Regions from separate parts of the Lysinibacillus fusiformis genome, predicted to be linked through region 2. Evidence: riboswitches for the same ligand, from Rfam matches in the RefSeq annotation. Region 2 holds a riboswitch; each other region holds the start of a gene.
The links. A riboswitch is a leader RNA that binds a small molecule or an ion and turns the genes downstream of it on or off. The one in region 2 is predicted to bind S-adenosylmethionine.

Region 1 (4,217 bases), 1.2 Mb from region 2:
AGCGGGGATAAGCTCTTATTTTCAGTGTGGAGAAGTGATGCGTGACAACACCTCTTCATAAAGAGTAGTGAGCACCTTCACTTTATTTGAAAACCTTTGCTAAAAAGTTAGTGGGTTGAAGTGGAAGGCTACTTGACTCCCGTGGGATAGCGAGACAGGCGAAGCCCTGCACGGAGCGGTAGCGGAGGAAGCGATTCGGCGCTCGCCCACAGGAAAGCAAGTAGCCTGCAACGGAAATCCATTTCTACCTTTCAATTGACTGTTTTGTTTTTCAACACTAAGGAGAGCTATTTCACTGATGAAATAGCTCTATTTTTGCTAAATTTGTAAAGGGTTTAACGTAATTTTCAATGAAAAAAAGATTATACTGTAGAAAGAACTAAAAATAGGGGCGGTTACTATGAAAACAGTTGTTGTTTTAGGCGGCGGAATTACAGGACTATGTACAATGCATTATTTACAACGTCAAGTGAAGGAGAATAATTTAGATGTTCGTCTAGTGCTTGTAGAAAAAAATACATATTTAGGAGGCAAATTATATTCAGCACATGAACAAGGTTTCATCATGGAAACAGGTGCTGATTCTATTGTAGCCCGTCATCAAGGCGTTATGGAACTCGTACAGGAGCTTGATTTTGAAGCGGAGCTAGTTTACAACGAAACAGGTATTTCTTATATTTATACGAATAATGAGTTACACGCTATACCAACAGATTCAACATTTGGTATACCGATGAGTTTGGCATCCTTAGAAGAAAGTACACTTATTTCAGAGCAAGGAAAAAAAGAAGCGTTAAAGGATTTGACATTACCAAACTACGGCTTCACAAAGGAAAGTTCAATAGGAGAATTTTTAACTTACTATTTAGGGGAGGAACTTGTGGAAAATCAAATTGCACCAGTACTTGCAGGTGTTTATTCAGGCGATTTACATCAGCTTTCCATTGGCTCTACTTTACCGTATTTAATTGATTATAAGAATAATTACGGAAGTATTATTAAAGGTTTTGATGCGAATCGTGAGCAATTTGTTAAAGCAGCGAACAAAAAATTTATATCCTTTAAAAATGGTTTATCTTCTTTAATTGATCGACTTGAACAAACATTATCAGATGTAGAAATCATCAAGGGCGTTACTACTCTAAATGTTCAAAAACAAGATAAAAACTACACAATTACCTTAGCTAATGGTGAAAATATTGAGTCAGATTATGTCGTTTTAGCATTACCGAATGATGCTGTTCAAAATCTACTACAGGATGAATCTTTAAACCGCTATTTTGACCAATTTACGACAGCGTCAGCCATTACCATCTATTTAGGCTTTGATGTGCCAGACTCTAGATTGCCAGCAGATGGAACGGGCTATATTGTTTCGCATAATTCGGATGTTACTTGTAATGCAGCAACCTGGACGAGTCGTAAATGGAAGCATACATCGAAAGAACATAAATTACTTGTACGACTCTTTTATAAGAGCATCAATCCAGCCTATGAGCAATTACGTGCCATGACGGATGAAGAATTGGCAGCTGTAGCTTTAGAAGACGTGAGGAAAAGCCTAGGAATTGAGGAACAGCCAACAGTTGTGAATGTAACAAAATGGATTGATCAAATGCCTAAATATGATCTAGCTCATCGTGAAGCGTTACAAGGATTACTACAGGAATTACATGAAAAGTATCCACATTTATCGATTGCTGGGTGCTCATATTTTGGCGTAGGTATCGGCGCTTGCATTCAAAACGGGAAAAAAATTGGTGAAGAGCTTGCGAAGGAACTTGCCAATTTCTAAGGTTTTAAGTGGAAAAAAACTTTGTTATGTGAAATAGTCTTGACTCATTCGTCAGTAAACGATATGATTCTTTTAATTATTTAAAAAATTCATACTTAATTCTTATCAAGAGAAGCAGAGGGACTGGCCCATTGAAGCTTCAGCAACCAACTTTATTGTCAGGTGCTAAATCCAGAAGACCATTGAGTCGAAGATGAGAAGGAACAACAATGATGAATCGTTAAAGCCTTCTTTTTTTATGAAAGAAGGCTTTTTATTATATAGAGACATAGGAAGAGAGGCTAGTTTTATGGGATTGCTTGAAAGGTTAAAAACGCATGTATTGACAGCAGACGGTGCAATAGGCACAGTGCTATATGGCTATGGATTGGAGTATTGCCATGAGGAAATGAATGTTCAGAGACCTGAGTTAATTGAAAAGATTCATAGAGAATATATTGCAGCTGGTGCTGACATCATTCAAACGAATACGTACGGTGCAAATGCCATTAAATTAGCTCGCTATGGATTAGAATCACGGGTCCAACAATTTAATGAAGCGGCTATTACCATTGCAAAACGAGCAGCGGCAGATGGCGGTCAATTTGTCTTAGGAACAATTGGTGGTATTCGAGGAATTCGTAAAAGTGATGCAACATTAGATGAAATATTAGCGACAGTTGAAGAGCAAGCAAATGTTTTACTTGCAGGAAATCCTGACGGCCTTTTACTCGAAACCTATTATGATTTTGAAGAATTAACTGCAACCTTAAAGATGCTACGTGCAAAAACAAATTTACCGATTATTGCACAAGTATCTATGCATGAGCCTGGTGTTTTACAAAATGGAATGTCTTTAAATAATGCCCTGCATGAGCTAGAAACACTCGGTGCAGATATCGTGGGTGTCAATTGTCGACTAGGTCCACATCATACGATTCAAGCATTTGAAGGTGTAGAACTTCCTAACAAGGCATTTATGTCTGCCTATCCGAATGCCTCACTTCTTGACTTAGAAGATGGACGTGTCGTTTATGAATCAGAATCGGATTATTTTGGTCGAGCGGCTGTCGAATTACGTGATCAAGGCGTACGCTTAATAGGGGGCTGCTGTGGTACGACACCGAAACATATTGCAGCAGCAAAGAAGTATTTAGAAGAGTTATCACCGGTTCAGGAGAAGCATGCGAAACCTGAAAAGATTGAGATTGTTCGTGAAGCAGAGCCACCAAAGTATGAGCCTCTTCATGAAAAAGTAAAACGTGAACGCTCTGTCATAGTAGAATTGGATACACCTAGACATTTAGAGATTGATGGGTTCCTTGAAGGAGCAAAGCAACTGTATGATGCAGGTGCAGATGTAGTCATGATGGCAGACAATTCACTGGCCTCTCCACGTATTAGCAATATTGCAATGGGAGCATTGTTAAAGAGTACACACGGTGTACGCCCACTAACACATATTACATGTCGAGACCGTAATTTAATTGGTCTACAATCGCATTTAATGGGATTAAATGCTTTAGGTATTCATGACGTGTTGGCCGTTACGGGTGATCCAACAAAAGTTGGAGATTTCCCAGGTGCGACAAGTGTTTATGATGTATCTTCAATGGAGTTAATCCAATTAATTAAGCAGTTAAATGAAGGGGTTTCTTTCTCAGGCAAGCCACTTCGTAAAAAAGCAAATTTTTCAGTTGCTGCTGCATTTAATCCAAATGTCCGTGTGTTAGATCGTGCTGTGACACGCTTAGAGAAGAAAATTGAGCATGGAGCAGACTACTTCATTTCTCAACCAGTGTATACGAAAGAAAAAATTGTAGAAATTTATGAGGCAACAAAGCATTTACAAGCACCAATTTACATCGGCATTATGCCTGTTACGAGTTATAAAAGTGCTGAGTTTTTACATCATGAAGTGCCAGGTATCAAATTATCTGAGGATGCCTTAGCAAGAATGAAGGCATGTGGGGAAGATAAGGAACGGGCAACATTGGAGGGAATTGCTATTGCCAAAGAATTAGTAGAAGTGGCTGCGCAATATTTCAATGGTATTTACCTTATTACACCGTTTTTACGTTATGATGTGACCCTAGAGTTGATGAAATATATAGAGCAATTGGATGAACAGAAAAAAGGAGTAAGTATACATGGCTAAGCACTCGATTGAAGAGCAACTAGAGAAACGTATTTTAATTCTTGATGGCGCAATGGGAACAATGCTACAAAACGAAAATTTATCAGCAGAGGATTTTGGTGGCGAGGAGCTTGATGGCTGTAATGAAAATCTTGTCCTTACTAGACCTGATGTCATTGAGAAAATTCATCACAAATACTTAGAGGCAGGCGCAGATATTATTTGTACAAATACATTTGGTGGGACGCCTCTCGTGTTAAATGAATATGATCTTGGCGCAAAAGCCGAAGAAATTAATAAGCGTGC
Region 2 (4,217 bases):
CATTAACCTTGGGCAAGGAAATCCCGACCAACCCACGCCTCCTCACATCATTCAAGCATTACAGGAGGCGGCTGAAAACCCACAAAACCATAAATATTCACCATTTCGAGGTATTGCTGAATTACGCCAAGCAGCTGCCGACTTTTATCAACGTGAATATCATGTGGAACTAAATCCTGACACAGAGGTAGCGATTCTTGGTGGGACAAAAATAGGTCTAGTTGAACTACCTTTAGCTGTGTTAAACCCTGGCGACACGATGCTCTTACCAGACCCTGGCTATCCAGATTACTTATCAGGTGTCGTATTAGGGGATGTTAATTTTGAAGTGATGCCACTTTTTGCTGAAAATGATTTCTTACCTGATTATGATGCATTATCTGATGAAGTGAAAGAAAAGGCAAAGCTACTTTACCTAAATTACCCGAACAATCCTACAGGTGGTACAGCAACACTCGCGTTTTTTGAAGAAACCGTTCGTTTTGCGAAGGAACACAATATTATCGTATCACACGATTTTGCTTATGGAGCAATAGGATTTGACGGTAATAAACCAATTAGCTTCCTACAAGCAGAGGGTGCAAAAGAAGTTGGGATTGAAATGTATACCCTATCGAAAACCTATAATATGGCAGGCTGGCGTATAGGCTTCGCCGTTGGGAATGCCGAGATTATTGCTGCTATTAATCTTATTCAGGATCATCTGTTTTGTAGTCAATTCCCTGCTATTCAACAAGCAGCAGCAGTAGCACTGACAGCTTCCCAACAATGTGCGGATGAACTACGAGCTACTTATGAGCGTCGCCGAAATGTACTCATTGAAGAAGCTCAAAGAATCGGCTGGCATGTTACGGCTCCAAAAGGCTCCTTCTTCGCATGGCTCCCTGTACCACTAGGCTATACAAGCGAACAATTTGCCGATCTATTGCTTGAAAAAGCTGATATTGCTGTGGCAGCTGGCAATGGTTTCGGTCAATATGGCGAAGGTTACATCCGTATCGGTTTGTTGGTAAGCGAGGAACGTTTACGTGAAGCAATCCATAGAATCGAGCAATTACAATTATTTAACAAATGACAATGTCATCAATAGATTATTTGTGAAAGGTGAAAAGGCCTTCCACCCCAATCCATAAAAGTGTTATCGTCTTAACAAAGGTTGTACAAATAAAATGAAGGTGTACACTACTCATTTTTATTGAGGGTTGTTGTGACTAATCATCTCTCCACATTGAAAATAAGAGCCTATCCTCTCTCTAATCATACAAATAATGAGTTATTTTGTTCACTACTACTAGTATGAAAGAGGGAAAGACATTTTTACAGAATGGTTGATTGGAGTGGAGCCAGCGTCACTCCTAGGAGGATTTAGCGTCACAGAGGAGACCTTGGAGCGAACGGAAGTGAGTGAAGCGGCTCATCGGACGCCCCCTGGAAAGGACGCTGGCGGAACGGAAATCAACCCCTCACCTTGCTAAAAGGTCTATTTCTGCTAGTGACATGATCTTTTTTCCACAACATGTGTCCTGTAGCTAACTCTAGCTACAGGATCATTATTTTTCGATTTTCCTTGGCTGCCCTAAACCATTTTCTAATGGATAAAATTGAACATGACCTGTTTCATCATCCAATTTTCGAATATGTTGAATACCTTGTACCTCAGCCAGTACTATGTCAGCAGTAATAACAGGATTTCCCCCTTTTATTAAATGCCCACCTGACACAACACCCCATTGATCGCTCATAGAACCATGGAAATGTGTTTCATATCCCCCGTCACGCTTACACACCACACCAGAGCCTTGAATAAATTCAAGTGGTCCATCTTTTTTAACCACATCACTAAAACGAACTTGAATCTGAGCTGTTGCATCTGGCACTAAATATACAAAGCTACTTTTTTGAAAGCTACCAATACAGCTAACAATCGTTGCTGACTCAATATGATTCTCTTCACAGAGCGCCTCAATTCCCTCAATGATATCTGTCCCTATTAGAAGTCGAGCACTAATAACCCTACCAAATGAACCTATACCATAATTAACTCTCACAGACATTGTTATCCCTCTTTCACGTCGAAATATTATAATTATATAAAAATTTTAAAAATTAATTATTGACTTACTATACCCTATAAATTATATTAGTTCTATCGGAATTACAAAAAAATATTATAAATCTCTTATCAAGAGTAGCTGAGGGACTGGCCCTATGAAGCTCGGCAACCTCCTTTTTAAAGGAAGGTGCTAAATCCTGCAAACGATCTTCGTTTGATAGATAAGAGAGGACATCTTTTCATGAGCCTCTCTTAGTTTGTAAGAGAGTTTTTTTATTTTCAAAAAACCGATAAAAACAATCTTGGAGGTAGTTTTCATGAAAAAGAAAAATAAATTTTTAGTAGGTTTAGCAAGTTTAACATTAGTAGCAGCGCTAGCAGGCTGTGGCTCTAAAGAAGATAGTAAAGGCCAAGCAGAGGCAATTGATGAAAAGAAAATCGTCGTAGGTGTCACTTCTGGTCCACATGAGCAAATTGCAGAAGTAGCAGCTAAAGTAGCAAAAGAAAAAGGGCTAGAAGTAGAGCTAAAATCATTTTCTGACTATGTTTTACCTAATACTTCCTTAGCTGAAGGTGATCTTGATGCGAACAGCTATCAACACGAACCTTTCCTCGATACATTTAATAAAGATCATGATACAGATTTAGTCCCAGTGGGCAAAACGATTTTGAATCCAATGGGTATCTACTCTGAAAAATATAAATCCTTTGATGACATTCCGGATGGTGCAACGTTTGGCCTACCAAATGACCCAACGAATGGAGCACGTGCCCTCTTTGTTTTACAAGAAGCTGGCTATATTAAGCTAAAAGATGGCGCAGACTTAACAGCCTCGATCCGTGATGTAGAAGAAAACAAAAAGAATTTAAAATTCATTGAATTAGAAGCAGCTCAAATTCCTAAACAGCTTAGTGAAGTAGATGTAGCAGCTATAAATACAAACTTCGCATTAGAAGCTGGCATTAACCCTAAAGACGACTCTATTTTATTGGAATCTACTGACTCTCCATACGTGAACTACATTGTCGTACGCGCTGAAAATGAAAATGACCCAACAATTAAAAAGTTCGTTGAGGCTTACCAATCTGATGAAGTACGTCAATTCATCGAAGAAGAATTCAAAGGTTCAGTAATCCCTAGCTGGTAATACATTCAGGAAGCTTCTATAAGCCGAAGAATCTGCCGAAATTCCTCTATGGGAAGACGAGCAGATTCTTGCTTTTTAGAAGGTTGAGAAAGGAGCAAACAATCGCATGATTCAATTACAAAATATCTCAAAAGAATTCAAGTCGAAAAAAGGCATCATTAAAGCTGTGGATGGGATCAATCTTCATGTAAAAAAGGGACAAATTCATGGTGTGATCGGCTATAGTGGTGCTGGTAAAAGTACACTCATTCGTTGTGTTAATCTACTAGAACGTCCTACAGCAGGAAAAGTAGTGATAGACAATGTAGACATTACGACCCTTTCTCTTCATGAATTACGTCAAACACGCCAAAAAATCGGGATGATTTTCCAGCACTTTAATCTATTAAAAACAGCAACAGTTTACAATAATATTGCCGTTCCCTTAAAGCTACTAGGCTATAAAGAGACGGAAGTAAAAAACCGTGTAGCTAAATATGCTGAAATTGTAGGCTTAACAGATAAACTAGATAGTTACCCAAATCAACTTTCAGGTGGTCAAAAACAACGTGTGGCTATTGCACGTGCCTTGGCACAGGAGCCAGAGATTTTACTTAGTGATGAAGCAACAAGTGCACTTGACCCTGAGACAACAGAAGCCATTCTTGAATTGTTGTTAAAAATTAACCGTGAATTAGGCATTACGATTCTGCTCATTACACATGAAATGAATGTGATTCAAAAAATTTGCGATGAGGTTTCTGTTCTAGAATCAGGGAAAGTTGTGGAATTCGGCACAGCTATAGAACTTTTTGCAAAACCGAAGCACCCTACAACGCGAAAGTTTTTAAATACAATTTCACAACGTAATTTATCCCCTTCTCTTATTGAGCAATTAAATGTTTCAGGTAGTGTAATCCGTTTAACATTCCTTGGCGAAAGCACTGGTAAGCCATTATTAGCAGAAGTCACTAAGGTATACGATGTGCAACCAAATATTTTAACGGCTAATATTATTGAATTAAAAAACGGCATTG
Region 3 (4,217 bases), 1.3 Mb from region 2:
ATAATCAATTTCCAGGAATACAGGTGGAGTTACGAGAGGGAGATTACTATGAAATTGAACAATGGCTTTTAAGTGGTGAAGTGGAAGTAGGGTTCTTGAATGGTCAAAAGTCAGAGCAATATCAATTTACTGAGTTACAACAAGACCCATTATTATGTATTGTTTCCGATAATAGTCCCTTATTTGATAAGACAGAAATTGATATCGTAGACCTAGAGGATATGCCATTTATTATGACTTCCTATAAAGGGACAAATGATGTCAAGGTGCTATTAGAGCAATATCATATAAAGCCGAATATTCGCTTTGAGCTTTCTGAGGAGGTAGGGATTCTTTCTATGATTTCACATCATTTAGGGATTAGTATTTTACCCCAATTGGTTATTCAAAATTTACCACCAACATTGAAAGCGATTCCATTAAAGCAAGGTGGCTACCGCACCATTGGGATTGCTATGAAACACCATGCTTCACCCGTTACAAAGAAATTTGCAGAGATTTTAAGCGCTTGGTTAAATGAACAAAACAGCTCCCTACGATAGTCGCTATTGAAGCATATCCTTACATTACGTTAAAATAGTATTTGTATATATTTCAGAAAATAGGTGAGTGTATGGGGACATTACAAGGCAAAACCGTACTCATTACAAGTGGGGGAACACTTGAAAAATGGGATCGTGTACGAGGGCATACGAATTTATCAAAAGGCACAATGGGCTGTTATTTAGCAGAGGCGGCGCTGGCTGCTGGCGCTAACGTAGTATATATGCATGGTTACTTTGCACAGCTCCCAGAAAACCACAACAAAATGACATTGATAAAATTTGAAGGCATAGAGGATTTAGGACAAAAGGTGTGTCATGCTGTCCAACAACAAGTCGATATCGTCATTATGGCTGCTGCTGGCTCTGATTGGGTCATTGACAAGGTGTATGATCAATCAGGTAATTTAATGGAGGAGGCGGGGAAAATGCCTTCCGACGAACCACCTATTATTCATTTTAAAAAGGCGCCAAAAGTGTTAGGACAAATCAAGGGCTGGCAACCAAAGGTAACATTAGTAGGCTTTAAGCTCGAAGCGACGGATGATGAGGAGTTCTTGCTAGCTCGCGCAAGACTGCGTATGGAAACAGCCAATGCTCAATTTATGGTAGCAAATAGCTCCCAGTCTTTATACGGAGGGGACGAGCCTCATTGGATCGTGCCTGCTGAAGGCCAACCAATCAAGGTGATGGGGAAGCAACAGACCGCACAAGCTTTAATGGCCTGTTTACAAGAACAATAAAATCAAGAACTGTGCAGAGGCTATATTTCTGTGCAGTTTTTTTCTTTGCTTCTGTGGTTAGATATATTGACATAGCATACAATACGGTAGGATTATGTGTGAATAGCCTATAAAATTCTTACATTTCATAGTATTCAACTAGGTTTTCTAATATTTTGTATTGACATTCCTATAGCAGAATTATAGAATTATTTTCAAGAAACGCAGTACTCTTATCAAGAGAGGTGGAGGGACTTGGCCCAATGAAGCCTCGGCAACCGAAAAACAGGTGCCAAATCCAACAGATGGTGTCTGAGAGATAGGAGGGGCTATCAATCAGTTTGATGCGTTGGCCTCTTTATGATCAATAAGGATAAAAAAGAAGGGGTGTATCGTATGGCTCAGTCGGTAAAAGTAGATGATAAGAAATTAGAGGCAATTGCGAAGGCGATTCAAAATCTTGAATTTGGTGAAGTGCATATTACGATTCAAGATGGTGTGATTGTGCAAATTAATAGGCTTGAAAAGCAGAGATTTCCGCAGAAAAAATAACAATGATTTCAGTAGAACTTATGTCAAACGGCCACCTATAAGCATGAAGGATTTCCTTTGCTTACAAGTGGCCCTTTTTTGTGTAAAAGCTAGCTATAAAAGCTTTTTGGTATAGAACCGATATGACGGCGATGATAAAGTAAAGGCTCTTTTTGAGCATTTGTAATGTCTACCACCTGCCCAATAAAAATGGTATGGTCGCCAGCATCAATTTGCTGAAACGTTTTACATTGTAAATTAGCTGCTGTATCATGTAAAATCGGTAGTTCAAAAGAGGAAGTTGACCACTGTGCTTGTGCAAAGCGATCAGGGATTTTACTTGCAAATAGTGTACATAAATGTTCTTGATCACTCGCTAAAATATTGACCGCAAAATTTGGCGCAGCCGTAAAATAAGGATGGAGCTGAGATTTTTTATCGAGTGACCACAAAATAAGGAGCGGGTCGATTGAAACAGATGCAAAGGAATTGACGGTTAAGCCAATAGGTTTTGTGTCATGACATGTCGTGACAACTGTTACGCCTGTAGGATAATTACCTAATGCTAATTTAAAAGCAGCTACTAAATCTGTCATTCAAATCACCTCTTTATGAAATTAGTGAACGGAGTTTGTAGGTAAACGAAACTTTTTTTCATATCCTACTAGTAACTCCTTTTCTTGAGTAAATTTTAAACCAATCAAACATACAGGTAAAGGTAATGGGGAAAGAAAGGGGAATGGCCATGACTTTATATTTTGATCATCTGGTTCATCAAGTGGAATCACCAGAAAATATAAAGGTTTTCTTCAATAAACGAAATGTCCATACAGTGAATGGTGGGCAGCACACGATGTGGGGGACTTATAATACGTTAAGCTACTTTGGCTTAAGCTATATTGAACAAATTGCTATCTATGATCGTGATTTATTTGAGCAAGCGGCACAATACCCATATTCCCTACATTATACGTTTAAACGTGATCAAGAGCGCCAGGGATTTTCTCGAATTGCCCTGCGCACAAAAAATATTGAGGAAGAGGGTCGGCGCTTGCGAGCATTGGGCTATGAAGTATATGGGCCAGATGCATGTAGCCGAACAAGACCAGATGGCACTGTTGTAGAATGGAAGCTACTGCATTTTGGCGAGCCAGATCTTCCAATCGATTTTCCATTTTTGATTGAATGGGCGGAGGAAGATGAAGAGCGTTTGGCTCAACTAAAGGCAAGTGGTGCCATTGATGTAAAACAGGCTATAACGATGGAATCCATCCAATTCTATGTCAAGGACATGCAGGCAACCGTCCAGCTGTGGCAAGAGGCGTTGCAGCTACCAGAGCCTGTGCAATATGAGCAGTATATGTCACTACAGCTACCGAATATGCGTTTAGATTTCTATAAGGAAGAGAGCGCAGTAGCCATGACACTCGGTCATGTCAAAGAAGGACCATTTGGCGTGACATTAAAAGATCCAAAACGTACAAAGGAAACGTTAGTTTGCCCAGGCGCTTTTTATTGGATAAATCGATAATGAGAAAAATCCACTTCATCAGAGAAGTGGATTTTTACATGTTGCTGAACTAGAAGAAAAAGACTTTTTCATAAGGCGAGAGGTTGATTTCCGTTCCGCTAGCGTCCTTTCCAGGGGGCGTCCGAGGAGCCGCTTCACTCACTTACGTTCGCTCCAGGGTCTCCTCTGTGACGCTAAATCCCCTAGGAGTGACGCTGGCTCCACTCCAATCAACTTGCTACAAAAGTTGACTTTATTAATCTTTTATCATTTCCATAGTGTAAAGTAATTAGTCACGACAACCACTAATAAGTGAAAACCCTTCATTTGTATTTGTAAATACCTTTACTAAAACGATAACCCTTTTGTGGATTAGAGTGGAAGGCTTTTTGATTAGTAAAACCGGCGAAACCCTACACGGAGAGTCAGCGTCAAGCAAGTAGCCTGCAACGGAATTCTATCTTCACCTTTCTATTTGATAGAAAAATCCACTTCAACAGAGAAGTGGATTTTCGTTGCCTATTATTATTCTATCGTCATTTTTTTCGGTGATTCTGTACCTGTATACCAATCCAATTCAATTTCAAATGAATACTTGTCGCCCTTTTTTGTATAGGAGTATTCGATTTTGAGCTGCTCACTAGGGCTAACAACAGTTGGCTCTGTGCCTTGAACAAAAGTGAATTCACCATTTTCTTTAAGCTTTTTTGCGATTGTTTCCAGTGTTGCGGCAAATTCTGCTACACTTTGTCGTTCTTTATGCTTCAAAATAACTTCTGTCATTGGTTTATTTTGTTTTTGCATCAAAATCCCTCCTTACGTATTGTTACTTCTATTATAACATGGAAGGGTCACTAAGCTTTTTTAACAACACAAAAAGCGGATGAAGGAAACGATCCTTTTCCTAATCCG

Region 1: linked by a shared signal. The riboswitch ahead of JTI58_RS05680 (bifunctional homocysteine S-methyltransferase/methylenetetrahydrofolate reductase) and the one ahead of JTI58_RS11405 (MetQ/NlpA family ABC transporter substrate-binding protein) in region 2 are both predicted to bind S-adenosylmethionine.
Region 3: linked by a shared signal. The riboswitch ahead of JTI58_RS17565 (YezD family protein) and the one ahead of JTI58_RS11405 (MetQ/NlpA family ABC transporter substrate-binding protein) in region 2 are both predicted to bind S-adenosylmethionine.

The regions. Positions count from the first base shown of each region.
Region 1 is NZ_CP070490.1:1,132,994-1,137,210, reverse strand. Features, by position in the region: gene JTI58_RS05685 (protoporphyrinogen oxidase) at 401-1,795, shown strand; SAM riboswitch class I at 1,895-1,995, shown strand; gene JTI58_RS05680 (bifunctional homocysteine S-methyltransferase/methylenetetrahydrofolate reductase) at 2,085-3,932, shown strand; gene metH (methionine synthase) at 3,925-4,217, shown strand, end outside.
Region 2 is NZ_CP070490.1:2,319,825-2,324,041, reverse strand. Features, by position in the region: gene JTI58_RS11415 (pyridoxal phosphate-dependent aminotransferase) at 1-1,075, shown strand, start outside; gene JTI58_RS11410 (PPC domain-containing DNA-binding protein) at 1,551-2,054, opposite strand; SAM riboswitch class I at 2,177-2,281, shown strand; gene JTI58_RS11405 (MetQ/NlpA family ABC transporter substrate-binding protein) at 2,371-3,201, shown strand; gene JTI58_RS11400 (methionine ABC transporter ATP-binding protein) at 3,308-4,217, shown strand, end outside.
Region 3 is NZ_CP070490.1:3,621,983-3,626,199, forward strand. Features, by position in the region: gene JTI58_RS17555 (LysR family transcriptional regulator) at 1-542, shown strand, start outside; gene JTI58_RS17560 (phosphopantothenoylcysteine decarboxylase domain-containing protein) at 614-1,285, shown strand; SAM riboswitch class I at 1,495-1,590, shown strand; gene JTI58_RS17565 (YezD family protein) at 1,661-1,816, shown strand; gene JTI58_RS17570 (flavin reductase family protein) at 1,906-2,391, opposite strand; gene JTI58_RS17575 (VOC family protein) at 2,541-3,326, shown strand; gene JTI58_RS17580 (amphi-Trp domain-containing protein) at 3,831-4,109, opposite strand.